Regions from separate parts of the Streptomyces sp. NPDC046712 genome, predicted to be linked through region 2. Evidence: riboswitches for the same ligand, from Rfam matches in the RefSeq annotation. Region 2 holds a riboswitch; each other region holds the start of a gene.

Region 1 (5,649 bases), on a different contig from region 2:
ATGAGGTGTGGGGGAAGGGCGGTGCGGGTGGGGCCGGTGATCCGCCGGAGGGGGACTCTACCGCCCCCCCGCCGAACCCCGACCAGGGGTTTCGGCGGGGGCCGGGGAGCCGGAAGCCGACCGCGTCACCCGTACCGGCGCGGCGTCCAGGTGATCGTGCGGCCGTCGCCGCGTTCCACCGCGCGCGTCTGGGACGAGCCGATCAGGAGCAGCGTGCGCATGTCGACCTCGCTCGGCTCCAGGGTCTTCAGGGTGACGATCCGGACCGACTGCTCCGGGCCGCCCACGTCCCGTGCCACGACCACCGGCGTCTCGGGCGAACGGAGTTCGAGGAGCAGCTCGCGGGCGGCCGCCACCTGGTGGGTGCGGGACTTGGAACCCGGGTTGTAGAGCGCCAGGACCAGGTCCGCCTCCGCCGCCGCGCGCAGCCGGCCGGCGATGACGTCCCAGGGCTTGAGGCGGTCGGAGAGGGAGATGGTCGCGTAGTCGTGGCCGAGCGGCGCCCCCGCCGCGGCCGCCGCGGCGTTCGCCGCGGTCACGCCGGGCAGGACGCGCACGGGCACGTCCGCGTACCGCTCCTCCGAGGCCACCTCCAGGACCGCCGTCGCCATGGCGAAGACACCGGGGTCGCCGCCCGAGACGACCGCGACCCGGTGCCCGCGCCTGGCCAGGTCGAGCGCGAACTCGGCGCGCTCGGACTCGACCTTGTTGTCCGAGCCGTGCCGGCGCTGGCCGGGCCGCAGCACCGGGACCCGGTCGAGGTACGTGGTGTAGCCGACCAGGTCGTCGGCGTTCACCAGCGCACCGCGCGACTCCGGCGTCAGCCAGGGCGCGCCCGCCGGGCCGGTGCCCACGACGACGACCTCGCCCCGCTCGCGTACGGGCGGAACGGCGTCGATACGGGAGGGCAGTACGGCCACCGAGAAGTACGGGACGGTCTCCGGGTCCACCTCGGCGAGTTCGGAGGTCCGCTCGCCCGCCATGAACGCCCGCTCCACGTACCGCGCGTCCTCCAGGCGGCCCGCCCGCTCCAGGGCGCGCCGCACGGTCGGGAACGTCCGGCCGAGCTTCATCACGACCGCCGAGTCCGTGCCCGCCAGGCGGGCCGTCAGCTCGTCCTCCGGCAGCGTGCCGGGGATGATCGTCAGGACCTCCTCGGCCTCGCACAGCGGCTCGCCGAGCCGCGCGGCGGCCGCGCTGACCGAGGTGACGCCGGGGATGACGGTGGTGTCGTAGCGGTCCGCGAGCCGCTTGTGCATGTGCTGGTACGAGCCGTAGAAGAGCGGGTCGCCCTCGGCGAGCACGGCAACCGTGCGGCCCGCGTCCAGGTGCGCGGCGAGGCGGGCCGCCGCCTCCTCGTAGAAGTCGTCGAGCGCGCCCCGGTAGCCGCCGGGGTGGTCGGTGGTCTCCACCGTGAGCGGGTACATGAGCCGCTCCTCGATGTGGTCCTCGCGGAGGTGCTCCGCCGCGATGGAGCGCGCGATGGACCGGCCGTGGCGGGCCGAGTGGTACGCGACGACATCGGCCTCGGCGATGGCCTTCACCGCGGCCACCGTCATCAGGTTCGGGTCGCCGGGCCCGAGGCCGACTCCGTACAGCTTGCCGCTCATGCCTGGATCTCCGCTTCGGTCGCGATGGCGTTGATCGCGGCGGCGGTCATCGCACTGCCGCCGCGCCGGCCCCGTACGACGAGGTGGTCGAGACCCAGCTCCTGTCCCCGGTCCACGAGGGCGTCCTTGGACTCGGCGGCGCCGATGAAGCCGACCGGTATGCCGAGGACGGCGGCGGGGCGCGGCGCGCCCTTGGCGATCATCTCCAGCAGGTGGAAGAGGGCGGTGGGCGCGTTGCCGATGGCGACGACGGAGCCTTCGAGGCGGTCGCGCCAGAGTTCGAGGGCGGCGGCGCTGCGGGTGGTGCCGAGGTCGGCGGCGAGGCCGGGCACGGCCGGGTCGGAGAGGGTGCAGATCACCTCGTTGTCGGCGGGCAGCCGCTTGCGGGTGACTCCGCTGGCGACCATCTGCGCGTCGCAGAGGATCGGGGCGCCGGCGCGCAGCGCCTCCCGGGCGCGGGCGACGACCTGCGGCGAGTAGGCGATATCGCGTACGAGGTCGGTCATGCCGCAGGCGTGGATCATTCGCACCGCGACCTGGGCGACGTCGGCGGGGAGCCCCGCGAGGTCCGCCTCGGCGCGGATCGTGGCAAAGGACTGGCGGTAGATCTCCGCGCCGTCCTTCTCGTAGGCGAACATCGTGTCGTTCTCGCTCATCTCGTTGTACGGGTTGTGCGGGCCGTTGCGACTGCTTCGGTCAGGGAGGTACGGGGGGTGGGGACGCCGTTCACCAGGTAGGCGCCGTCGGCGCCGGCGAGGACGTCGACCCAGGTGCCGTCGGAGCGCTGGGGGTGGCCGCAGCGGCGCTCGCACCCGGAGTAGTGGACGGGGAGGCCCACGCGACCGGGCACGGCGTCGGCGCGGACGTCGGCGAGGGACTTGGCGCAGCCGGGGCGCCCGGTGCAGGCGCTGACGCCGGCCCAGGGGGAGTCGGGGCGGGTGATCAGCCCGTACGACTCGAGCTCGGCCAGCCGGTCCCCGGCCGTGGCCGCCGGCGTCCCGGCGACGACCACGCCCCGCCACGGGGTGAACCGCACCTCGTCCGCCGAGGCGGCCAGGGCGCGCAGCTGTTCGGCCGTCAGCCGGCCGAGGGGCGCGAGGACGTGGAGGGCGGTGGCGCCGAGGACTCCGGGGGCGGGCGGCTCGGCACCGGGGAGATCCGACGGGGGTACGGGCTCCGCCTCGATCCCGGCCCGGGCGAGGGCCCCTGCCAGGTCCGGCTCATGTCCCTCGGGCAGCTCCCGCACCCGCCAGGCCCCGTTCCCGGCGCCGCGGGCGGCTTCGAGGAATGCCTCGGCGGCGGCGAGCGCGGCACGGGGCGCGGCGCCGGCGTCAGCGGCGGCGACCCGGAAGACCTGGGCGCCGACGTGCAGGAGCGCGGTGGAGGCGCCTCGCGTGTCCGGGTCCCGGATCCCGTCCGCACCCTCGCCGTCCGCCGAGGACGCCGCTGCGATCAAGGTCACATCTCCGCCGAGGCCGGCCACATCCCCCCGCCCGTCGTCCAGGACGAAGAGGAATCGGCCGGAAAGCGCCGCCGTCCACTCCCGGGCGCACAGCAGCTCGTCCAGCTCGCGGGCCCACAACTGCACGGCGCCGTGGCCGAGTCCGTCGAGCCCGGCGGCCGGGGAGGCCACGATGTTGCGGACCCGCTCATGGGTCGGGGACGGCAGGAGACCGGCCGGGGCAAGCAGTTCCGCGAGCCTTGTCCCGCAGTCCTCCCCGAGGCCGCGCAGCTCCACGTTTCCCCGGGAGGTGACGCTGACCCGCCCGTCGCCCAGAACCTCCGCCGCGGTGGCCAGGACCTCGACCTGATGTGGCGTCAACAGGCCAGCGGGCAGGCGCAGTCGGGCCAGGCGGCCGTCGTCGGCGGGGTGCAGTCGGAGCGCCCCGGGGCAGGCGTCGCCACGGTCCCGTATGAGAGGTTCGCCCGGGTTGGGCGTGGCGGGTGGGGTGGGCGGCATGGCGGCGAGCATACCCACGTGAATCCGGCTGACCACCGGGTGTGATCCGGCCAACCCCCCGGCCTGCCGGGGGCAGGATCTACTATGCAGATCGGCATGGGGTCCCAGGACCCCGGGGAGGAAGCCCGGTGAGAATCCGGCGCGGTCCCGCCACTGTGAGCCAGGTCGCACCAGCGTCCCGGTGAGTCAGGAACTCCTGCCGTCCACACGACCACCCGGGGCGCGGACAACCCCGAGGAAGGCCTGCGCACGCATGCGAATTCTGTTGCTGTCGCACTCCGACACCGACCTGCTCAGCGCCCGCGCGGCCGGCGGCCCCGTCGAGTACCGGTTCGCCAACCCCTCCCGCCTCTCCATGGACGAGCTCCCCGGGCTCCTCGACGGCGCCGACCTCGTCCTCGTACGCCTCCTCGGCGGCCTGCGGGCCTGGGAGGAGGGACTTCAGGCGCTGCGGGCGGCGGAGAAGCCGCTGGTGGTGCTCTCCGGCGAACAGGCCCCCGACGCCCAGCTCATGGAGGCGTCCACCGTCCCCATCGGCGTCGCCACCGAGGCCCACGCCTACCTCGCGCACGGCGGCCCGGACAACCTGGAGCAGCTGGCGCGCTTCCTCTCCGACACCGTGCTGCTCACCGGCCACGGCTTCGAGGCCCCGGCCGCCGCGCCGACCTGGGGCCCGCTGGAGCGCGAGCCGCGCGTCACGGACGGCCCCGTCGTCGCCGTGCTCTACTACCGCGCCCACCACATGAGCGGGAACACCGCCTTCATCGGCTCCCTCTGCGAGGCGATCGAGGACGCCGGCGCCCGCGCCATGCCCCTGTACGTCGCGTCCCTGCGCGCCCCCGAGCCGGAGCTGCTCGACCGCCTGCGCGAGGCCGACGCGATCATCACCACCGTCCTCGCGGCCGGCGGCACCAGGCCCGCCGAGGCCCAGGCCGGCGGCGACGAGGAAGCCTGGGACGCGGGCGCGCTCGCCGCGCTCGACGTACCGATCCTGCAGGCGCTCTGCCTCACCGGCTCGCGCGCGGCCTGGGAGGAGAACGACGAGGGGCTGTCCCCGCTGGACGCCGCCAGCCAGGTCGCCGTCCCCGAGTTCGACGGCCGGCTCATCACCGTCCCGTTCTCCTTCAAGGAGATCGACGAGGACGGTCTGCCCGCCTATGTCGCCGACACCGAACGCGCGGCCCGCGTCGCCGGGATCGCCGTCCGCCACGCCCGCCTGCGGCACATCCCGAACGCCGAGAAGAAGCTCGCGCTCGTCCTCTCCGCGTACCCCACCAAGCACTCCCGGATCGGCAACGCGGTCGGCCTCGACACCCCCGCCTCCGCCGTCGCACTGCTTCGCCGCCTCCGCGCGGAGGGCTACGACTTCGGCCCGGTGGAGGAGATCCCCGGCCTCGTCTCCGGTGACGGCGACGAGCTGATCTACGCCCTGATCGAGGCCGGCGGCCACGACCAGGACTGGCTGACCGAGGAGCAGCTGGCGAAGAACCCGGTCCGCATCCCGGCCGCCGACTACAAGCGCTGGTACGCCGAACTCCCGCAGGAGCTGCGCGCCGAGGTCGAGGAGCACTGGGGGCCGCCGCCCGGCGAGATGTTCCTGGACCGGTCGCAGAACCCTGAGGGTGACATCGTGCTGGCCGCCCTGCGGCGCGGGAACCTGCTGATCCTCATCCAGCCGCCGCGCGGCTTCGGCGAGAACCCGATCGCGATCTACCACGACCCGGATCTCCCGCCGTCCCACCACTACCTGGCCGCCTACCGCTGGATCGCCGCGCGCGCCGAGGACGGCGGCTTCGGGGCGGACGCGATGGTCCACCTCGGCAAGCACGGCAACCTGGAGTGGCTGCCCGGCAAGAACGCGGGCCTGTCGGCCGCCTGCGGCCCGGACGCGGCGCTCGGCGACATCCCCCTGGTCTACCCGTTCCTCGTCAACGACCCGGGCGAGGGCACGCAGGCCAAGCGGCGCGTGCACGCGACGCTCGTCGACCACCTGGTGCCGCCGATGGCGCGCGCCGACTCGTACGGCGACATCGCGCGTCTGGAGCAGCTGCTCGACGAGTACGCGCAGATCTCCTCCAT
Region 2 (5,649 bases):
GCGCAGCGGGCGTAGTCCTCGACGGTCTGCTCGACCTCGGCGTCGGTGAGCTCGTTGGGGACGAAGGGGCTGATCGGCGCCTGGATCGCGCTGGGGCCGACGAGCGCGGGGTGGTAGGCGTACCGGCCGAAGTGCAGGATCTGCATCGCGATCCGCCCGCCCTCGCCGTGCACGGCGTCGGTGATGAGCCGGTGCTCGGCCACCTCCTCGTCGGTGGTCAGCTTGGCGCCGCCGTCCCAGGGGCGGCCGGCCTCGTTCGGGGCGATGCCGCCGGTCACGATCAGCCCGACGCCGCCGCGGGCGCGCTCGGCGTAGAACGCGGCCATCCGCTCGAAGCCGTTCTCGGTCTCTTCGAGGCCGACGTGCATGGAACCCATGAGCACCCGGTTGGGCAGGGTGGTGAACCCGAGGTCGAGCGGGCTCAGCAGGTGCGGGTACGGGGTCATGGGGGCGCCTCCTCGCGCAGTGTCGTCACGACTGTTGTAGACGACCCGAGGCAGCTTGTGCAACAAGTTGCATAACGGTGGGAGGGTGATCTGCGCGACGTTGCGACGCGCCACGGCCCCCGGGCGGGTTCTCCGCCAGGGGGCCGTCGGGGGTGCGGTACGGCTGGGACTACGCGCCGCGCGGTGCCGTGACCCAGCTGTCCAGGTCCTCCGCCGTGCGCGGGCCCTCCGCGTCCGCCGCGAGCAGACCGTGGGCGCGGAGCAGACGCGTCACCGCCATTCCCCACGGGCGTCGCAGCCGTGCCGCGTCGAGGAGCGCGTCGTCCGCGAGCAGCTCCTCGATCGGGCCCGTCCGCAGCCCCTCGGGCGAGAGCACCGCCGCGTCGTCGGCCCAGCGCAGCGCCAGATCGACGTCGTGGGTCGCCATCACCACCGTGGTGCCCGACTCCCGCAGCCGCGCGAGCGCGTCGAGCAGCCGCTCCTGCCCGTGCGGATCGAGGCCGGCCGTCGGCTCGTCCATGATGAGCACCCGCGGCCGCATGGCCACGGCGCCCGCGATCGCGGCCCGCTTCCGCTGCCCGTACGAGAGCAGATGGGTCGGCCGGTCCTCCAGGGCCACGATGTCCAGCGCCTCCAGCGCCTCGCGCACCCGGAGTCGTACCTCCTCCTCCGGCAGCCCCAGATTCATCGGACCGAACGACACGTCCTGGCCGACCGAGGCGGCGAAGAGCTGGTCGTCCGGGTCCTGGACGACCAGCTGCACGGTCGTGCGCAGCCGGGTCAGCCCCTTCCGGTCGTACGAGACGTCCTCACCGTCCAGCCGGAGCGCGCCGCCGGCACACCGCAGGCCCCCGCTCAGCAGCCGCAGCATCGTCGTCTTGCCCCCGCCGTTGCGGCCGAGGAGGGCCATCGCCCGGCCCTCCGGCACGGCGAAGTCGATGCCGTCGAGGACGACCGGCCCGTCCTCGTAGGCGAACGTGGCCTTCACCAGTTCCACGACAGGCGGCGCAGGACTCACAGCAGGGACCTTTCCAGTACGAGAGTGAGGGCGACGAGCCCGGCCAGGAGGCCGGCCGTCGACGCGAGGAACCGGGTCGAGACCGCGGCCTGGGGCACCAGGACCCGCAGGGTCCCGTCGTAACCCCGCCCGGCGAGCCCGGTCTGCAGGCGCTGTGCCCGGTCGAAGGCGCGTACGAACGCGGTCGCGCCGAGCCCGGCGAGCGAGCGCCAGGTCGCCGCCCGGGTCGTCAGCCCGAGCCGGGCCGCCTGCGCCTGCCGGATCTTGGTCATCGCGTCCAGCAGAAGGAAGCTGATCCGGTACATCACCAGCGCCACGTCCACCACGGGCGCCGGCACCCCGGCCCGCACCAGCCGCGGCAGCACGTCCGAGACGGGCGTGGTGAACGCGAACAGCAACACGCCCAGGGACGCCGCCGAGGTCCGCAGCAGCAGCTCACCCGCGTGGACCGGTCCGTCCGGCGCGAAGGCGACGATCCCCCGTGACCCGCCGACCTCGAACAGGAGCGGGACCGCGCCCGTCACACAGAACCCCAGGGGGATGCGGAACGCGCGCCACAGCTGACGGCGCGGCACCCCGGCCGGACCCAGGAGCACCGCGAGGGTGGCCGCCGCCACGAGCACGGCACCCGGCCACGGCGGCAGACAGACCGCGCAGAGCGTCAGACCGAAGCCGAGCACGGCTTTCTCGCAGGGGTGACGGCGGCGCCAGCGACTGCTGTGCGCCGCCGCGTCGATCGGCAGCACCGGCGGTTACTCGTCGCCCGCGCTCACGAGCGGGGCCTTGGCCTCCGCCGCGCGCGCCTCACCCTGCCTGCGACCGCGCCGCAGCCCGAAGTAGTACGCGAGCACCCCGGCACCGAGCGCGGCCTGCAGGGAGAACAGCGCCGACTCGATCTCGCCGGACGGCGGCTCGTACAGCGGGCTGAACCACGGCTCGTAGTCCGGATCGATCTCGGTGATCGCCGCCTCCGCCTGCGCGTCCGCGCCGGTGAACGGCTCCTCCTTGTGGTCGCCGAGCCCCAGCATGAGCGGGAGCACCGCCAGCGCCGCGACGACGAGCAGCAGCAGCGTGTTGATCTTCGCGTTCCTGCTCATCAGGCGCTCGCCTCCGCGGTGTCGGCCTTCTTCTTCCCCGACGGGAGCAGAACCCCGAGCCGGGTCAGATCCCCCTTGCTGGACTGCGTGAGCAGCCGCATCACGAGCACCGTGAGCAGCCCCTCGCTGACGGCGAGCGGCAGCTGGGTCACGGCGAAGATCCCGCCGAACTTGGCCAGCGCGCCGAGCACACCGCTGCCGGGGTCCGGGAAGGCGAGCGCGAGCTGCACGCTGGTGACGCAGTACGTGGAGAGATCGGCGACGAACGCGCCGAAGAACACGCTCACCATCAGCGGCACGTCGAACCGGCGCAGCAGCCAGTACGTACCGAAGCCGGCCCACGGCCCGACGATCGCCATCGAGAAGACGTTGGCGCCGAGCGTGGTGAGCCCGCCGTGCGCGAGCAGCAGCGCCTGGAAGAGGAGCGTGATGGTGCCCAGGACCGCCATCACGGGCGGCCGGAACAGGATCGCGCCCAGGCCCGTACCGGTGGGGTGCGAGCAACTGCCCGTCACCGACGGGATCTTGAGGGCGGACAGGACGAAGGTGAACGCGCCCGACGCACCGAGCAGCAGGGTGGACTCGGGATTCGCCCTGACCTCACGGGTCAGCGCGCGGACACCGTGGACGACGAACGGAGCGGACGCGACGCCCCAGGCGGCCGCGTGCACAGGGGGCAGATACCCCTCGGCTATATGCATGGTTGGGAGACCCTCTCCAGCACCTCGTGGATGGACAACGCACCTTGGCCGGTCTCCTGGCTGACGGGTCATGCCGCCGCGGCTCCGCCTTCCCACACCGCCGCGGTCTCCCGCGGCGGTCCAGTGGCTTCCCCGGAGGGATGGAGCCGGACTTCCCGATCACAGTGGCGAGGGCCGCACCGGTACCGCACCGGTTTCCCGTACACCAAGGCGCTGTGACAGTAGTGGGTTGACCAGGTACATCACAACACGAGAGCCCCTCCGGACGGTGTGTGACGAGTCTCTCGCGCCCCCCGTTCACCCCTTTCGGTACGTGTACGCCTCCGAGGCCGCGGCCACCACCGCGTCCATGTCCCCTCCGGCGCTCGCCGTGACGAGGGCGGCGACGGCGCCCTCGACGAACGGGGCGTCCGCGAGCCGTGCTCCCTCCGGCAGCTCGTCCCCCTCGGCGAGGAGCGCCTTGACCGTCAGCACGGCGGAGCCCAGGTCGACGAGGAGCGCCACGCCGGAGCCGCGGTCGACCGCACGGGCCGCCTCGACGATCAGCTCGGAGCTGGTGCCGAGACCACCGTCCGGCGTGCCGCCCGCGGGTGCGATCGGCGCGCTCTCCCCACCACCGGCGAGACCCTGGGCCAGGGTGGCGACGGCGGCGGCCACGGCCGCACTGTGCGAGACCAGCACGATGCCCACCTGCGCGGTCACGCGGCCGCCACCTCCGCGAGCGCGGCGATCAGCAGCGCGGACGAGGTGGCCCCGGGGTCCTGGTGCCCGATCGAACGCTCGCCCAGATAGCTCGCCCTGCCTTTACGGGCCTGAAGGGGCACGGTCGCGAGGGCGCCCCGCTCGGCCGCCTCCCGGGCCGCCGCGAAGGACGAGCCGAGCCCCTCGGCGGCCGGAACGAGCGCGTCCAGCATGGTCTTGTCGCCGACCTGGGCACCACCGAGCTGAGCGACCGCGGCGACTCCCGCAGTGAGTGCCGCCGCCAACTCCTGCCGTGTCACCGCCGGGGCCTCGCCGAGACTCTTCCCGGTGCGGCGCAGCAGCGTCCCGTACAGCGGCCCGGAGGCACCCCCGACGGTGGAGATCAACTGCCGCCCGGCTGCGACGAGTACGGCCCCGGGAGTCCCGGGCGGCTCCTTCTCCAGCACGTCCGTCACGGCGGCGAACCCCCGCTTCATGTTGGTGCCGTGGTCGGCGTCGCCGATCGCCGAGTCGAGCTCGGTCAGCCGGTCGGCCTCACGGTCGACGGCGGCCGCGGCGGTGGTCAGCCAGTTGCGGAAGAAGTCGGCGTCGAGATCGGTCACTTCGGTCACTCCTCCTCACCGGCCCCAGCGCAGGGCGGGCGTCTGCACGGGCGCGTCCCACAGCCGCAGGATCTCCTCGTCGGCCTCGCACAGCGTCACCGAACAGCCGGCCATGTCGAGCGAGGTGACGTAGTTCCCCACCAGCGTCCGGGCGACCGGCACTCCACGCTCGGTCAGGACCCGCTGGACCTCGGCATTGAACCCGTACAGTTCGAGCAGCGGCGTCGCCCCCATCCCATTGACGAGGGCGAGGACCGGCCCCGACGGCCGCAGGTCGTCCAGTACGGCATCGACGGCGAAGTCCGCGATCTCCCGAGAGGTCATCATCGACCGCCGCTCACGCCCCGGCTCACCGTGGATCCCGATGCCCAGCTCCAGTTCGCCCGCGGGCAGGTCGAAGGTGGGGCTGCCCTTGGCGGGCGTGGTGCAGGCGCTCAGGGCCACGCCGAAACTCCGCGAACGCTCGTTCACCCGCCGCGCGATCGACTCCACCCGCTCCAGCGGCGCGCCCTCCTCGGCCGCGGCCCCGGCGACCTTCTCCACGAACAGCGTGGCCCCGGTCCCGCGCCGCCCGGCCGTGAACAGGCTGTCCGTCACCGCCACGTCGTCGTCGACGAGCACCTTGGCGATCTGGATGCCCTCGTCCTCGGCGAGCTCGGCGGCCATCTCGAAGTTGAGGAGGTCCCCGGTGTAGTTCTTGACGACGAACAGCACCCCGGCCCCGCTGTCGACCGCGGCGGCGGCGCGCACCATCTGATCGGGCACGGGCGAGGTGAACACCTCGCCCGGACAGGCCGCCGCGAGCATCCCGGGCCCCACGAACCCCCCATGCAACGGCTCATGCCCCGACCCGCCCCCGGACACGAGCCCCACCTTGCCGGCGACGGGCGCATCCCTCCGCAGCACGACGCGGTGCTCGACATCGACGGTGAGCTCGGGATGCGCGGCGGCCATACCCCGCAGCGCGTCGGACACCACGGTCTCCGGAACGTTGATCAGCATCCTCATGGGTACCTCCTGATGAGATTGACAGGCAAGCTGCTGAGCAGGGTCTTTGCAGGTCAGGGCATGTGAGGTGGGATA
Region 3 (5,649 bases), on a different contig from region 2:
TGCCGAGTTCGCCGGGGATCTCGACGTCCTCGTGGTCGAGGCCGAGCGCGCTGTGCGGGGTGCCGCTGTGCAGCTCGGGGGTGAGACGGACCCGGGCGCCGGGTTCCAGGGTGCCGAGTTCGACCCGTTCCAGGCGGCGGACGACGGTGTCCGCGGTGTGCGGGACGCGGTCGAGGACGGGTCCGACGACGGCGTGGACGTCGGGGCCCTGGATCCCGTACGTACCGGGACGCAGGGAGGCGAGGCTGCGGGTGAGGGTGACCCGGTCGGGTCCCGTGTCGTGCACGGTGAGCCGGGGGTCGCCGGGCAGGGGCCGTCCGGACGCCGCCTTGAGGGCGGCGTCGCCGGCGTACCGGCCGGCCGCGACCGCGGCCGCGCCGACACCGATCAGAGTGGTGACGGCCGCTGCCGTCGCTGTAGCCGGGCGCACTGTCCCAGTGTCGGCAGGGCGGCGGCTGGCTGCCACCGGACAGACCCGGACGGACCCTCCCGGGTCTGCCCCTGGGGAGTGACGTGGATCTCGTCCGCGGGTCCCCCGGTCGGCTGATGCGGTCCAGAGGGTGACACGGGACGGGAGTGACGGAAGTGGAGGAAGTCTCATCTGCCCTGTAACCGCATGGCTTACCCCGGGTTGCACGGGGACCACATCGTGGACAGGTGGCCTCCCGCACGGCTAAGCGGAATGCTCCGACACCGGATAGGGACACCATGCAGCCCGACCCAGTTCACCTTCCGTTCACTCAGGTTGCCTACGTTCGACCAGCCACTGACGTCAAACGATTGCCTGGGTAAATGGAACACATCACGCTGCTGCTCGCGATTGTGGTCGTGACAGCTCTCGTGTTCGATTTCACGAACGGTTTCCACGACACCGCCAACGCGATGGCGACGACCATCTCGACCGGTGCCCTCAAGCCCAAGACGGCGGTGGCCATGTCCGCCGTGCTCAACCTGGTCGGCGCGTTCCTGTCCGTGGAGGTCGCCAAGACGATCTCCGGCGGGATCATCAACGAACAGGGCATTCGTACCGAAGTGATCTTCGCGGCGCTCGTCGGCGCCATCCTCTGGAATCTGCTGACCTGGCTCATGGGTCTGCCGTCCAGCTCCTCCCACGCCCTCTTCGGCGGCCTCATCGGCGCGGCCGTGATGTCGGCCGGCTGGTCGGCCGTCAACGGCGGCACCATCGTCACCAAGGTGCTCATCCCCGCGGTCGCCGCGCCGCTCGTCGCCGGCCTCGCCGCGATGGCGGCCACCAGGCTGACGTACAAGATCACCTCCCGGACCGACGAGAAGTCCACGGCCAAGGGCTACCGGGTCGGCCAGATCGCCTCCGCCGGTCTCGTCTCCCTCGCCCACGGCACCAACGACGCGCAGAAGACCATGGGTGTCATCACCCTGGCCCTGGTCACCCAGGGTGTCGTCGCCCCCGGCTCCAACCCTCCGATGTGGGTCGTCGTCTCCGCCGGTGTCGCGATCGCGCTCGGCACCTACCTCGGCGGCTGGCGCATCATCCGCACCATGGGCAAGGGGCTCACCGACCTGCAGCCGCAGCAGGGCTTCGCCGCCCAGACCAGCGCCGCCACGGTCATCCTGGCCTCGTCCAACCTGGGCTTCTCCCTCTCCACCACGCAGTCCTGCTCCGGCGCCGTGATGGGCGCGGGCCTCGGCCGCAAGGGCGGTGTCGTCCGCTGGTCGACCGCGACCCGGATGTTCGTCGCCTGGGGTCTGACCCTGCCCGCCGCGGGCCTGGTCGCCGCAGGCGCCGAGTTCCTCACCAAGCAGGGCAGCTGGGGCGTCGCCGCCGTCGCGGTCCTCCTCGTCTCCGGCTCGGGCGTCATCTGGGCGCTGTCGCGCCGCAAGCCGGTCGACCACCACAACGTCACGGCCGACGACATCGACGCCGAGCCCGCTGGTGTCGTGACCACCGCGATCGCGGCCGTCACCCCGCCGCCCGCCGGTTCCGTCGCCGCCGTCGCGGACGAGGACCTCAAGACCACCATCCCCTCGCCGGCCCCCACGGACCCGGCAGCCCCCACGGCCCCCGCGGCCGCGGTGTAAGGAACGAACGACATGAAGATCGACTGGGCAGCTCTCGGCTCCGTCTTCGGAGTCAGCCTCGTGGCGACCGTCGCCCTCGTGGGCCTGTTCACCCTCGGCATCGTCGGCCTCTCCAAGCAGGAGCAGGCCGCCTCCCAGGGAGGCTCCGCCGCCCTGGCGCGCACCGGCGCGTACGCCTGCTTCGCGCTGTGCGCGGCGGCCGTCGCGTTCGGCATCTATCTGATCGTCGTCTGACGACGGTCCCGCTTCGACGGACGGGCGGGTCGCACCTTCGGGTGCGGCCCGCCCGTCCGTCGTGTCGGGGTCGCGACCCGGCCATGATCCGCCGGACAGACCCTGGGTGTGGGGCTTCGCACACTGTCCCGCCGCAGGTCAAGGGTGAGTTGACGGGTGTTCGCACAGCGTGGTGGACTTCCGGGGCCATTACGGCGGCAGTAGAGGAAGTCCGGTGCGAATCCGGCGCGGTCCCGCCACTGTGACCGGGGAGTCGAACCCCGGGAGCCAGGAACTCTCACCGCCGGTCACGTCGAGCCAGGGCGCGGACCCTGAGTGAGGACACAGCGCCATGCCCGGCCGCAGAGCAGCCACAGGTGTATTCGCGTACGGCGCCGCCGCCGGTCTGGCGGCGGACCTGATCATCGGCGACCCCCGCCGCGGCCATCCGGTCGCCGCGTTCGGACGGGTCGCCGGCTCCGTCGAGAAGCTTCTCCGGCGCGACCACCGCGGGTGGGGCGCGCTGCACACCGCCGTCTGCGCCGGCGGTGCCACGGCGGTCGCGGCGCTGGCCGCCCGTACCGTGCGCGATCGTCCCGGAGCCGCCGTCGCCCTGACCGCCGCCTCCGTGTGGGCCGTCGTCGGTGGTACGACCCTGGGCCGGGAGGCCCGCGCCATCGGCGGGGCCCTGGCGGCCGGGGACCTGGAGGTGGCCCGAGAGCGGCTGCCGCATCTGGTGGGGCGTGACCCGCAGGCCCTGGACGGTCCGGCGATGGCCCGCGCGGTGGTGGAGTCGGTCGCCGAGAACACCTCCGACGCCGTCGTGGGCGCTCTGGTCTGGGGAGCGGTCGCGGGGGTTCCCGGCCTGGTCGGCTTCCGGGCCGTGAACACGCTGGACGCGATGGTCGGCCACAAGTCCCCGACGTACCGGCGCTTCGGCTGGGCCTCGGCCCGGCTCGACGACGTGGCCGGCTGGCCGGGGGCCCGGCTGACCGCCGCCCTCGCGACGGTGGCGGGCGGCAACCCGAGGGGGGCCGTGAAGGCCTGGCGCCAGGACGCGGCCAAGCACCCCAGCCCCAACGCCGGTCCGGTGGAGGCGTCCTTCGCGGGAGCGCTCGGCGTACGGCTCGGGGGGACGCTCTCGTACGGCGGACGGGTCGAACACCGGCCCGTACTGAACGGGGAGGGCCGGGCCGTGGAGGTCGGCGACATCGAGCGGGCGGTACGGCTCTCGCGCCGGGTGACCGCGCTGACGCTGGCGGTGTGTGTGGGTGGACGGATCGTGGCGGGCGCGATGAAGCGGAGGAAGGCATGAGAGGCGGGGGGCTGCTGGTCGCGGGGACCACGTCCGACGCGGGCAAGAGCGTCGTCACGGCGGGCATCTGCCGCTGGCTGGTCCGGCAGGGCGTGAAGGTCGCCCCGTTCAAGGGCCAGAACATGTCCCTGAACTCCTTCGTGACGAGGGAGGGCGCGGAGATCGGCCGGGCGCAGGCCATGCAGGCGCAGGCGGCCCGGGTCGAACCGACCGCGCTGATGAACCCCGTTCTGCTGAAGCCGGGCAGCGACCGCTCGAGCCAGGTCGTCCTGATGGGCAAGCCGGTGGGCGAACTCAGCGCCAGGGGCTACCACGGGGGGCGGCAGAAGGAGCTCTTCGAGCCGGTCCTGGCGTGCCTGGAGGAGCTGCGGGGCACGTATGACGCCGTGATCTGCGAGGGGGCGGGCAGTCCGGCCGAGATCAACCTGCGGCGCACGGACATCGTGAACATGGGCATCGCACGGGCGGCGCGGCTGCCGGTGCTGGTGGTCGGCGACATCGACCGGGGCGGGGTCTTCGCCCAGTTCTTCGGTACGACGGCGCTGCTCGCGCCCGAGGACCAGGAGCTGATCGCGGGCTACCTCGTGAACAAGTTCCGCGGCGACGTGACCCTGCTCGAGCCGGGCCTCGACATGCTGCATGGGCTCACCGGGCGCCGGACGTTCGGTGTCCTGCCGTACGCGCACGGGCTCGGCATCGACGAGGAGGACGGCCTGCGGGTCTCCCTGCGGGGCGCCGTCCGCGAGTCGGTCGTGACGCCGCCGGTCGGCGAGGACGTGCTGCGGGTCGCCGTGTGCGCCGTGCCGCTGATGTCCAACTTCACCGACGTGGACGCCCTCGCGGCCGAACCGGGCGTGGTGGTGCGGTTCGTGGACCGGGCCGAGGAGCTCGTCGACGCGGACCTGGTGGTCGTGCCGGGGACCCGGGGGACGGTCAAGGCGCTGGCGTGGCTGCGCGAGCGCGGACTCGCGGACGCGCTGGCACGGCGGGCGGCGGAGGGCCGGCCGGTACTCGGCATCTGCGGCGGCTTCCAGTCCCTCGGTGAACGGATCGAGGACGAGGTCGAGTCGAGGGCGGGCACCGTGGACGGGCTCGGACTGCTGCCCGTACGCGTCCGGTTCGCGCCCGAGAAGACCCTTGCCCGGCCGGTCGGCGAGGCGCTCGGCGAGCACGTCGAGGGGTACGAGATCCACCACGGCGTCGCGGAGGTGCTCGGCGGCGACCCCTTCCTGGACGGCTGCCGGGTCGGCGCTGTGTGGGGCACCCACTGGCACGGATCGCTGGAGAGCGACGGCTTCCGCCGGGCGTTCCTTCGGGAGGTCGCGGCGGCGGCCGGACGGCGCTTCGTCCCGGCCCCCGACACGTCGTTCCACGCGCTGCGGGAGGAGCAGCTTGACCGCCTCGGCGACCTGATCGAGGAACACGCGGACACGGACGCGCTGCTGCGGCTGATCGAGACCGGGGCCCCGGCGGGGCTGCCGTTCATCCCGCCGGGCGCGCCGTGAACGCCCCCGAGTCCGTACGAGTTGAAGGAGTGACCACCCGATGAGCACCCGGTATCCGTTCACCGCCGTCGTCGGCATGGACGACCTGCGGCTTGCGCTGCTGCTGAACGCGGTGAGCCCCGCGGTGGGTGGTGTCCTCGTACGCGGCGAGAAGGGCACCGCGAAGTCGACCGCCGTGCGGGCGCTCGCGGACCTGCTGCCCGAGGTCCCGGTGGTCACCGGCTGTCGCTTCAGCTGCGACCCTGGCGCGCCCGATCCGCAGTGCCCGGACGGGCCGCACGAGGCCGCGCCGGCCGGCGCGCGCCCCGCGCGGATGGTCGAGCTGCCCGTCGGCGCCTCCGAGGACCGGCTGGTCGGCGCGCTGGACATCGAGAGGGCGCTCGCCGAGGGCGTGAAGGCCTTCGAGCCCGGGCTGCTCGCGGACGCGCACCGCGGGATCCTGTACGTCGACGAGGTCAACCTCCTCCACGACCACCTGATCGACCTGCTCCTCGACGCCGCCGCCATGGGCTCCTCGTACGTCGAGCGCGAGGGCGTCTCCGTACGGCACGCGGCCCG
Region 4 (5,649 bases), on a different contig from region 2:
CCACGGCCAGTCCGAGCGCCCACAGCCACCAGGCGCCGGCGTGCAAGGCGTTGGAGCGGTTCGCCTCGGGGGCACGGATCATGCGCGGCGGCGCGCCTTCCAGACCGCGGCGCCACCGAGCGCGAGCACGGCCGCCCCGCCCACGACGATCCCGGCGGAGGGACCGCCGTCCCCGTCATCCGCCTTCTGGGTGGCCGACAGCGTGGGATTCGTGGCGGGCGTCGCCGCCGGTGCCGACGGCTTCGACTCCGCCACCTGCTCGCCGCAGCCCTTCGCCGGATACCCGGCGATCCCGCAGAGCAGGGCCGCGCTGTCGTACCGCAGAGGCTTCACCACCGCGGCCAGCGCCTCCGCGCCCGTCGCGTCCTCGCGGACCTGCGCGCAGCCGGTCTTCAGCGCCGGAGCGGGCGGCGTCTCGCCCTCGGGGGCGTCCGCCGCCGAACCGAAGTCGACGACGACCGCGATCCGCTTGGTCTCCGCCTTCTTCTCCACGCCGCCGCAGATAGTCGTGAAGGCGGGAGCGGCGGAGGGCCGGGACGCGTCGGCGGAGTCGTTGCTGAGCGCGAAGCGGAAGCCGATCGCATCCCCGTCCGCGGGCCGGGCGGTCGCCGGGCCCTGCGTCGCGTACGCCCAGGTCCCGCTGCCGTCGCTCTCCCAGAACGACCAGTACCGGTAACCCGCGGCCTGCGCGGGAGCGGCGACGGCCAGCGTCAGGACGACGGAGCCGGCGGCGCCCAGGAGCCTGGCCGCGATCCTCACTTCTTGCGCCCGCTCAGCAGGAAGCCGATCCCGACGCCGACGACCATGCCGATGCCGATGATCCACCACAGGTCGAAGGAGCCGGAGTCCCCGTTCCCCTCGCTCGCCGACGGGGTCGCGGACGGGACGGTCTGCGGCGCGGGGCCGGTGGCGTTCAGCTCCTTGACGAGGTCGACGGAGCCGAAGGCGCGCGGGTCGGTGCGCATCGCGTTCGCGGCGAGGACCAGCTGGGCGTAGGCGGCGGGGCCGCTCTCCTTCGCCCAGGCGGCGGAGTTCTGCTGCAGCCAGGTCAGCGCCCCCTCCGCCTCCTTCGTGGCACCGCTCGCGGCGAGCGCGACGACGGCGTCGGCGGTGTTGCCGTAGTCGGGCAGCTCGGTCGGGTCGGTGGCGCCGGGCATCGGCGGCGTGTTCAGGTGACCGGTCCCGGCGAGCGCTCCGGCCAGGTAGGACGCGCCGTTCCGGGCGGCCCGCTCGACGGTCGGCTTGGCCAGGTCCGTGCAGGTGGGCGCCTGCGCGGGCGTCACGGAGCGGGCGGCGACGCTCTTGCCGATGCCGGCGAGCGCGGCGGCCGCGGTGGCGTCGGCGTTGGCGAGGAGCTTGCCGTTCTTCTCGGGCTGGTACGCGAAGGCACCCGCCCCGTCCTGTGTCGCGCACGGGATGGCGAAGGAGAGCAGCGCGTCGTACGGCGTCCTGCCCTCGGCGGACTTCACCTCGCCCGGCTTCTGGCCGAGCGCGGCGAGCGCGCCGATCACGATGGAGGTGGAGTTGGCGTCGCTCGGGCTGCCGGGGTTGTAGCCCCAGCCGCCGTCCTTGTTCTGTACGCCCTTCAGCCAGCCCGCGGCGGCGTCGACGGCCTTGCCGATCTTCTCCTGGTCCGTGCTGCCGGGCTTGACCGCGGAGAGGGCCTGGACGGCGACGGCGGTGGCGTTGGTGTCCAGCATCGTCGCCGGGTCACAGGGCTTGGCCGGGTCCGGGCGGTACGAGGCGAAGGCGCCGCTCTCGCACTGCTGGCCGCTCAGCCAGGCCACCGCCTGCTCGGCCGGCTGCACCCCTTGGGTCCGCTGCGCGATGAAGGCGAGCGACTGGCGCCAGACACCGTCGTACGTCGGGTCCTTCGTGCCGTAGAGACCTGCGGGTATCACGGGCGCGGGAGTGGGCGTGGGCGACGGTGCGGCGGTCGCGGCGGGAGCCACGACGGTGCAGAGCACCGCGGCGGCTGCGAACGCGGCGGCGCCGCGGCGGACGGTGGTCATGCGTGCTGGCCTCTCCTGGGGCCGGGCACCGGCACGCTCAAGGCACCAGGCTCGGCTCCGTATTCCTCGACGGTGCCGGCGGTCACGTCCCGCGCGGGGCATTCCGACTGACCACCAGGGGTGGCTCACGGTTGCGGGTCAGTGCCGGATTTGCACCGGCTTCCCCCCGTACGGGCATGATGACGACTCGCACACTCTACCGGCCCGTACCCCGCCCGCCCGGTGGGTGAGCGGCTTCACACGCTCCCGTCCCGGGGGCGGTGCCGCTGTGCCATGCTGACTGACGCTCACGTGACGGGCGTTCACGTGGGGGACGACGTGGATGGCGTCTCACGGGGGTGTGGCATGCAGCCGTTGACCACGACCGATCCGCGCCGGGTGGGCGCGTACCGGCTGCTGTACCGCCTGGGGGAGGGCGGCATGGGCCGCGTCTACCTCGGCCGGTCGCCTGGCGGCCGGACGGTCGCCCTCAAGGTGGTGCACGGGACGATCGCCGGCGACCCGGGCTTCCGTCGGCGCTTCGCCCGCGAGGTCAGGGCCGCCCAGTCGCTCCGAGGGGCCGGGACCGTGCCGGTCCTGGACGCCGACCCGGAGGCGGAGGTGCCCTGGCTCGCCACGGCGTACGTACCGGGGCCCGCGCTCTCCGACGCCGTCATCGGCCACGGGCCGCTGCCCCAGGAGGCCCTGTGGCGGCTGCTCTCCGGACTCGCGAAGGCGCTGGAGGGAGTGCACGGGGCGGGTCTCGTGCACCGGGACGTCAAACCGTCCAATGTGCTGCTCTCCCAGTCGGGGCCGCTGCTCATCGACTTCGGCATCGCCCGGTCCGCCGACGAGACCGCGCTGACCGGGACCGGTCTGGTCGTGGGGTCGCCCGGCTACATGTCGCCGGAACAGGCGGAGGGCCGGACCGTCGGCCCCGCGGCGGACGTGTTCTCCCTGGGAGCGGTCCTGGCTTTCGCGGCGACCGGGCGCGGGCCGTTCGGCGGCGGGTCGGTGGCCGAACTGCTGTACCGGCTCGTGCACCACGAACCGGACCTCGACGGGGTCGGGGGCCGGTTCGGGGAACTGGCCCGGCACTGCCTGGCCAAGCGGCCCGAGGACCGTCCGACGGTCACGGAGCTCGCCGCCGGGACCGAGGAGCGGGCGGGCACGGGCCCCTGGCTGCCGGCGCCCGTGGTCGCCGCCATCGCGCAGAAGGCGGAGGAGCTGCTCAACGCGGAGGCGGAGGAGCTGGAGGAGGAAGCGGAGCACGTCGTACGGCAGCGGGCGTCCGGGGCGGTGTCCGGACCGGCTCACCAGTCCGCGTCTGGACCGGCTCACCAGTCCGCGTCCGGGGCGGCGTCCGGACCGGCTCACCAGTCCGCGGCGGGGGCGGTGGCCGGGTCGGCGCACCAGCCGGCCTCCGGGCCGGACGCGGTGGCCACCACCGCGCTTCCCCCGCACACCCCGCCGCCGACAGCGGTCCTTCCCGGCCGGCCGCCGGCCGGGCCGGCCCGCGCTCGTGCCGCGTCGTCGGCCGCGTCCTCCCGGCGGAAGGTCGCGATCAGGGCCCTGACCATGGGTCTCGGCAGACCCCTCTACGGGCTGTTCTTCCTGATCCCGGTCGTCGTCCTTCTCATCGGAGGCTTCGACCTGCTGGACCGGGCGGCGCAGTACCCCTCCGAATCGGAGCAGCAGAGCGGCGCGCACCAGTGGGCCATGAACGACGACTGGTGGCGCTTCCCCGTGACGCTCGTGCTGTTCGGCGCGATGGCCTGGCTCCACGTCTACCGGAAGCGGCTGATGACCGTGCCGCCCGTCAGGGTCCGGCTGTGGTCGGCCGGGATCGGCCTGTACTGGATCGCCCTGATCGCGGGCACGACCCTGCACCTGACATGGTTCATGATCGTGCACGAGGGCATGTCCTACGAGGCCGGTGAGCACCCCTTCATCTGGGTGGCCATGCCGATGATCATCATCGGGGCGGGGGTCTCGCCCGTCCTGCTGATCGCGTCCGTGCTCCGGATCGTGAGGGCCTGAGCCGCCCGTCGTCACGGCGCGCGTGCCGTCGTCGGGCCGGGGGCTCACACCGCCACGTACGCCACCGGATCCGTGCCCTGCGCCACCTCCGCGCGGCCCAGCTTCACCAGCCGTCGCACATGGGCCTCGGCCTCGCTGACCGCGATGTTCCTGGAGCCGTACGGGATCTGCTCCCAGGGCCTGTTCCACTCCATGCGCTCGGCGAGCTGCCACGGTGTGAGCGGGGTCGCCAGCAGGCCGAGGAGGCCGGTCAGCCGTTCCTCGTGGTGGTCGAGCAGTTCCCGCACCCGGCCGGCCGCGTCCGCGAAGGCGTACTGGTGGGCGGGGAGCACCTCGGCGACGCCGAGCCGCCCGATCCGCTCCAGCGAGTCCAGGTAGTCGCCCAGGGGGTCGGTGACGGTGGAGTCGTCCGGGTCCTCGTAGAGGCCGATGTGCGGGGAGATGCCGGGCAGCAGATGGTCGCCGGAGAAGAGCCGGCCGTGGCCGGGCAACCGCGCGGGGTGCTCCTCCTCCAGATGGAGGCAGACGTGGCCGGGTGTGTGACCGGGCGTCCAGATCGCGCGCAGCCGCCGCCCGGCGAGGTCGAGCAGCTCGCCGGGAACGATCTCGCGGTCGGGGAGGGCCGAGCGGAGCCCGGGCAGGGTCCGGGTCCGGCCGGCCGAGCGGGCGGCGAGGAGCGGGGCGATGTGCTCCTCGGGCGCGCCGACCGTGGCCAGTTTGCGGGCGAGGTAGCCGAGCCAGGTGCCGGGCTCGGACTCGCGGGTGCGGCGGACGACGGCGGTGTCGGCGGCGTGCATCGCGATCCACGCGCCGGACTCCTCGCGGACCTTGCCCGACAGGCCGTGGTGGTCGGGGTGGTGATGGGTGATGACGACGCCGTGGACGTCCCGTACGGATGTGCCCAACGCGGCGAGCCCGTCGGAGAGTTCGGTCCAGGAGGCCGGATCGTCCCAGCCGGTGTCGATCAGAACGGGGCCGCGGTCGGTGTCGAGCACGTGGACCAGGGTGTGGCCGAGCGGGTTGTCGGGGATGGGGACCTGGATCGACCAGACGCCTCCGCCGTGTTCGGTCACCTGCGTCATCGACTCCCCGATCCCGCTGCTCGAACCCACGATTACTGGAACGCGTTCCAATAGTCGCCCAAGTCTACTTCCTTGCAAAGAGGTTGGGCCCCGACACCGACCAGGTCGGCGCCGGGGCCCCGGGGGCCGGTACGGCTCAGGCGCCGTTCACGGTGTTGATGACGCCCACGGCGTTGGCGTCGTGCGTGGCGGAGAACAGGTCGTCGGTGACGCGCTCCCCGGTGGTCGCGTCCTCGTGGACGTGGCTGTTGGAGCCGATGATCTGCGGGTTGTAGGCCAGCAGGCCGATGAACATCGGGCCGCCGCTGGCGCCCTTGCCCATGTCGCAGTCGATCTTCAGCCGGTCGTCCGTGGGCCACCACGGGTCGGCGTCCTCGGTGTTGCCGCGGCAGTACATCATCCGCTCGGCGTCCATGTCCGTGCGGTGGTAGCCCTCGCCCGGGTAGCCGACGGAGAAGACGTCGTCGTAGTCGGTGACGTTGCCGAACTGGTAGCCCAGCGCGCCGATCGCGTCCTGGATGTTGCCGTACAGGGAG

The links. Region 2 has a riboswitch for cobalamin ahead of ABZ939_RS26005 (energy-coupling factor ABC transporter permease). Riboswitches for the same ligand answer to the same signal wherever they lie in the genome.
Region 1: linked by a shared signal. The riboswitch ahead of cobN (cobaltochelatase subunit CobN) and the one ahead of ABZ939_RS26005 (energy-coupling factor ABC transporter permease) in region 2 are both predicted to bind cobalamin.
Region 3: linked by a shared signal. The riboswitch ahead of ABZ939_RS24090 (cobalamin biosynthesis protein) and the one ahead of ABZ939_RS26005 (energy-coupling factor ABC transporter permease) in region 2 are both predicted to bind cobalamin.
Region 4: linked by a shared signal. The riboswitch ahead of ABZ939_RS03860 (prenyltransferase/squalene oxidase repeat-containing protein) and the one ahead of ABZ939_RS26005 (energy-coupling factor ABC transporter permease) in region 2 are both predicted to bind cobalamin.

What each region holds. Positions count from the first base shown of each region.
Region 1 is NZ_JBEYYW010000003.1:52,808-58,456, reverse strand. It holds gene ABZ939_RS04745 (precorrin-2 C(20)-methyltransferase) at 126-1,610, opposite strand; gene ABZ939_RS04740 (precorrin-8X methylmutase) at 1,607-2,248, opposite strand; gene ABZ939_RS04735 (cobalamin biosynthesis protein CobG) at 2,263-3,582, opposite strand; cobalamin riboswitch at 3,648-3,787, shown strand; gene cobN (cobaltochelatase subunit CobN) at 3,824-5,649, shown strand, end outside.
Region 2 is NZ_JBEYYW010000022.1:14,566-20,214, reverse strand. It holds gene ABZ939_RS26025 (NADPH-dependent 2,4-dienoyl-CoA reductase) at 1-446, opposite strand, end outside; gene ABZ939_RS26020 (ATP-binding cassette domain-containing protein) at 616-1,464, opposite strand; gene cbiQ (cobalt ECF transporter T component CbiQ) at 1,461-2,210, opposite strand; gene ABZ939_RS26010 (energy-coupling factor ABC transporter substrate-binding protein) at 2,217-2,561, opposite strand; gene ABZ939_RS26005 (energy-coupling factor ABC transporter permease) at 2,561-3,262, opposite strand; cobalamin riboswitch at 3,291-3,515, opposite strand; gene ABZ939_RS26000 (PTS fructose transporter subunit IIA) at 3,560-3,964, opposite strand; gene dhaL (dihydroxyacetone kinase subunit DhaL) at 3,961-4,575, opposite strand; gene dhaK (dihydroxyacetone kinase subunit DhaK) at 4,582-5,574, opposite strand.
Region 3 is NZ_JBEYYW010000019.1:59,161-64,809, forward strand. It holds gene ABZ939_RS24075 (alpha/beta hydrolase) at 1-430, opposite strand, end outside; gene ABZ939_RS24080 (inorganic phosphate transporter) at 793-2,058, shown strand; gene ABZ939_RS24085 (hypothetical protein) at 2,071-2,292, shown strand; cobalamin riboswitch at 2,447-2,591, shown strand; gene ABZ939_RS24090 (cobalamin biosynthesis protein) at 2,624-3,586, shown strand; gene ABZ939_RS24095 (cobyric acid synthase) at 3,583-5,091, shown strand; gene ABZ939_RS24100 (putative cobaltochelatase) at 5,132-5,649, shown strand, end outside.
Region 4 is NZ_JBEYYW010000002.1:345,639-351,287, forward strand. It holds gene ABZ939_RS03850 (energy-coupling factor transporter transmembrane protein EcfT) at 1-82, opposite strand, end outside; gene ABZ939_RS03855 (SCO2322 family protein) at 79-759, opposite strand; gene ABZ939_RS03860 (prenyltransferase/squalene oxidase repeat-containing protein) at 756-2,012, opposite strand; cobalamin riboswitch at 2,088-2,219, opposite strand; gene ABZ939_RS03865 (serine/threonine-protein kinase) at 2,358-4,031, shown strand; gene ABZ939_RS03870 (MBL fold metallo-hydrolase) at 4,076-5,113, opposite strand; gene ABZ939_RS03875 (hypothetical protein) at 5,250-5,649, opposite strand, start outside.